DNA from 2 places in the Roseburia sp. AF42-8 genome. Region 1 is predicted to be linked to the other one. Evidence: a T-box and tRNA genes for the amino acid it is inferred to sense, from the RefSeq annotation. Region 1 holds a T-box; the other holds one or more tRNA genes.
The links. The T-box of region 1 lies ahead of DW059_RS01575 (proline--tRNA ligase). A T-box ahead of a tRNA ligase gene usually reads a tRNA of that ligase, here a tRNA-Pro.
Positions count from the first base shown of each region.

Region 2: it encodes a tRNA-Pro, which carries the amino acid that the T-box ahead of DW059_RS01575 (proline--tRNA ligase) is inferred to sense. The anticodon was not compared.

Region 1 is NZ_QTVB01000002.1:110,438-112,848, reverse strand. It holds gene DW059_RS01575 (proline--tRNA ligase) at 1-1,586, opposite strand, end outside; T-box leader at 1,659-1,886, opposite strand; gene DW059_RS01570 (DUF4340 domain-containing protein) at 1,925-2,411, opposite strand, start outside.
Region 2 is NZ_QTVB01000013.1:5,868-8,278, forward strand. It holds gene DW059_RS07245 (diguanylate cyclase domain-containing protein) at 1-1,204, opposite strand, end outside; tRNA gene DW059_RS07250 (tRNA-Pro) at 1,373-1,446, shown strand; gene DW059_RS07255 (methylglyoxal synthase) at 1,664-2,137, shown strand; partial or broken gene DW059_RS07260 (Hsp20/alpha crystallin family protein) at 2,242-2,411, opposite strand, start outside.

The DNA of each region.
Region 1 (2,411 bases):
ACACGAAGTGGAATTCCAAGAAGGTCTGCATCGGCAAACATAACACCGGCACTTACGGTACGGTCATCATAGATAACTTCAATACCGGCATTCTGCATTTTCTCATATAAATCATCAGCAAAAGCCTTTACTTCTTCATTATCCGGTCTTACTGCACAAAGGTGGACCTGCCATGGAGCAATTTCTTTTGGCCAGATTGGACCATACTCATCATGATGGGCTTCACATACAGCAGCAGCAAGTCTTCCGACACCGATTCCATAGCAGCCCATGATTGGAGTCTGTCTCTCACCATCTTTATCTACATAAGTCATCTTCATGGACTTGGTATATTTGGTTCCAAGCTGGAAGATATTTCCCACTTCAATACCTTTAGAAATACGGACGGTCTTCTTACCACATTTCGGGCAGATTCCGCCTTCGTATACCTTAGCAAAATCATGATATTCTGCGTCTTTTACATCACGCTCCATATCAAGTCCTTTGAAGTGGTATTCCTCTTCATTTGCTCCGCAGGATAAGTTATTTCTTCCTTCCAGAGACTTATCATATAAAACCACATGAGGTGCATTGATATGTAAGCCAACCGGTCCGATATAGCCTGCATTTAATCCGCATTCTTCTGTAATAACAGCAGCATGAATCTGATCACCAAGATAATTAACAAGCTTGGTCTCATTGATTTCCAGATCGCCACGGATAAATACAACCACATAGCTGTCATCTGAATTTTTCTGATAAACAACTGCTTTACAGGAGTTGTTTGTCTTATCGCCAAAGAATTCACAGATATCTTCAATGGTATGGATATTTGGTGTATGAACCTTTTCCAGTTCTGCTGATTCTGCGGCTCTTGGAATGTCAGAAATATTTTCTGCAGCTTCCATATTTGCTTTGTATCCACAATCATCACAAAGTACAATGGAATCTTCTCCAATCGGAGTAAGAAGCATGAACTCATGGGAAAGACTTCCACCCATCATACCGGAATCAGATGCAACGGATACCACTTCCGGAATACCGGCTCTTTCAAAAATACGCTCATATGCCTTGTGTACTCTCTGATAATACTGTTCCAAATCTTCCTGGCTGGTATGGAAGGAATATGCATCCTTCATGGTAAATTCTCTCACACGGATTAATCCGGCACGAGGTCTTGCTTCATCACGGAATTTGGTCTGAATCTGATAAATCATAAAAGGATATTTGGTATAGCTCTGTGCATACTCACGAACCAGCTGTACGGCTGCTTCTTCATGGGTCATACCAAGTACCATCCTGGCACCGTTTCTGTCTGTGAAACGAAGCAGCTCGTCTCCGATGCTTTCATATCTTCCGGATTCTTCCCAGATAGATGCAGGCATAACAACCGGGAACTGAACTTCCTGTCCGTCTACCTTGTCCATCTCTTCACGAAGAATCTGCTCAATCTTACGTGTAATTCTCTTTAATGGCAGGAATGAAGAATAGATACCATTTGCCACATATTTGATGTATCCACCTTTTACCATAAGTGCATGACTGTCAATCACACAATCTGCCGGTCTCTCTTTAAACCGGTCACCAACTAATTTTTCCAGTTTCATTTTCTTATCTCCTTTTTCTATTCTTGCAACTCATCTGCTTAAAGCAATATAAAAGCCCTAAGCTATGATTTAGCTTAGGGCGAATGTTTCATCCGTGGTACCACCTAAATTCAGGACTGCTCCTGCACTCCGGCACATCTTCTTATGCCTTCTCTCTGTAACGGGAGAACCCGACATACCTTCACTTCTGCTTGGATATGCAGCTCCAAGACTGGTTCATCATCTTCCGTCAAAAACTCTCACCTGCCGTTTTCTCTCTGAAGGCTTCCAATGATTACTATTTCTCTTCCACACTTTCTCATATATTTTACCAACGGATATTTTACTTGTCAATCCTTTTATTCCGCAATTTCGGTTGTGCTTTCCGTATCCCCGTCTTGTAGAGTATCAGCTTCTTCTGTCTCTTCCGGCTGTTCAGTCGCCGATTCCTCAGTACTCTCCGTTACTGTAAGATCCGCGATTCCTTTCTGATAAGTGGTATATACTGCACTTCCTGCCAGATAAATACTATCAGACTGATCCGTCTTTACATAATACTGGCTCAGCATGTCATTTTTATTTCCGATCAGAAGTGTTGTTGTTCCATCCCCTGTCGTCAGGGTAATGGTATTTGACGGCGTTTCAAGCCCATACTCTGATAAGTCCTCATAATCCCTGATTTCCTGGTCTGCTGTAAGCTGTGCTGCGGTGATAACCAATGGTTCCACGGCATCCTGGTCTAATGCAATGCTTTTATCTGCCTCATAATACCAGGTGTCATCTTCTTTTACAAAAGACAGTGTCTCATTATTATACTGATAAGAAAATGCATTTACATCTTCTGTG
Region 2 (2,411 bases), on a different contig from region 1:
TAATCAGTGTACGGAGTAATGAAGTAAGTTGCTCTAGGAGCATTTCTCCGGAAATATGGGGATATGCAGTAAGCTTTCTCAGATAACGAATCAGAGGCTCGTTGGAGAAGTCAGTTCCCTTCCGGATAAAGATTTCTTCATATATATTTTCAAAATATGCATGTAGAACTTCGATATAGTAATTACGATCTTTTTCGTATGAAATGGAAGAGAATAATTCCTCAGCCATAGCATCGACCTGCTGGTGTATAAAATCGTGCAGCTGCTCCATGCTGATATGACACAGTGTGGTAAAGCCGGTGTGCAGCTGGCAGCCGCAGGAGCTTCTCTGGTGAAAAATGGCTGACATCCGGCAGGATTGTGGCTTCTTTCCCTGACAGAGCATAAGCGCATTCTGTAATGCCTGGTAGCTGAACTGGAAGCTGCTGTGGGAAACACTGGTCAGTGGTGGCTCCATGGTTTTTGCGTGGTCAATGTCGTCAAAACCGGTAATGGCAATGTCATGTCCCACCAAAAGGTCTCTTGCAGCACAGACGCGGTATCCTGCCTTTGCCATATTATCATTTGCAAAAGCAATTGCCTCTAATTCCGGGTTGTGGTCTAGAATATATTCCACCTGCTCGGTGACAAGCTCTGAGTAGTTGCCATAGACGACCATATCATTCGTGACCGGAAGCTGATGTTCCGCCATAACATCGCGGTAGGCTTTCAGTCGTTCATTGGAGTCTTTGTTGTTAGCTGGTCCTGCTACAAAAGCAATCTTACGATAGCCATGGACATTCACAAGATGTTCGATACATTGCCGCATGCCGTTGTAGTTGTCAGCAATCAGGTATGGAATGTCAGAATCGTCCGGTGTGTCCTCTAACATCAGAAATGGAATATCTTTATAATGGGAAAGAAAGTCTGCCTTTACCTGGTTGCTTTTAAAAATAGAAAGAGAACCATAGGTAATAATGAGTGCATCTGGTTTGGTAAAATGCACATAATCATAAATCGTATCAAACTGATAATTATAGTCCCCGTCAAAACTGCAGGATAAAATATCTTTACAATATTGTGGCATCTGAGGTCCCATCAGAAAAATAATATTGATATCTTCTTCTCTGGCACAGGTATAGAAGCCTCGAAGTAAGTCTTCTGAGTAGCTGGACTGGGTGTCACCTAACATAATTGCAATTGTTGGTCTCTGGTTGTTCTCCATAATGTGCCTTTCTCTGGTAAAAAAAGTTGCTTCGGCATTGTAAAAGCCGTTCTTATGATTGACTTAAGTATAACATAAAACGATTAAGTAGAAAAGAAAATAAAAATATTACTGGACAAAAAATGTGATATATGCTAATATAGTTGAGCGTGTGAAAGAACTGAATAACGATGCGTGGCTCAGCTTGGTAGAGCGCTGCGTTCGGGACGCAGAGGTCGCAGGTTCAAATCCTGTCGCATCGACGAAAAAAACGAGTACACTGTTAAGTGTACTCGTTTTTTATATGAAGATTTCTACCCCAATATTGTCTGGAATCATCTTGTCATGTTATAATGAACGTAAGCAAGTCAATATATAAGCGTGATTGGCGAGCTGCAATTGTTTATCAGGAGTTGATTTTCACTTGATAAATGAAAAGGTTGGAAAATAATACAATAAAGGAGAAGACACAATATGAGTATGGAACCGGATTTTCTTACTTTGACAATCGGAAAACAGAAAAATATTGCATTGATTGCCCATGATGGAAAGAAAGCAGAACTGATCCAGTGGTGCAAAGACAATGTAGAAATTTTAAAGAAGCATTTCCTTTGTGGAACCGGAACAACGGCAAAAATGATTACAGACCAGACGGGACTGCCGGTAAAAGGCTATAACAGCGGTCCGCTGGGCGGAGACCAGCAGATTGGTGCTAAGATAGTAGAGGGAAAAGTAGACTTCGTGATTTTCTTTTCAGATCCGCTTACTGCAGCACCTCATGACCCGGATGTAAAAGCGCTGCTTCGTATTGCACAGGTATATGACATCCCGATTGCAAATAATAAGGCAACTGCAGATTTTATGATTCATTCCGAGTTGATGGATGAAGAATATAATCACAATGTGATTAATTTTAATAAGAATATCAGACAGCGGGCATCGACGATAAAGTAATGTCAGCTAAACTACGAGAAACACGCAAAGCGTGTTTCTCACATAAAAAGGAGAGGCGGTGTGAATACTCACACCGCCCCTTTTTCCTTTTAATTATCCTGGTATTATCCCTCAATGGAAATATATTTCTTTTCTTCCACAGCAGGTTTTACTTCTTTCTTCGGAACGGTCAGAGTCAGGATACCATTTTCAAAACCGCCTTTGATGTCATCCTGAGTAACGCCATCTCCGACATAGAACTACGCTGGTAAGAGCCATAGTAACGTTCTTTACG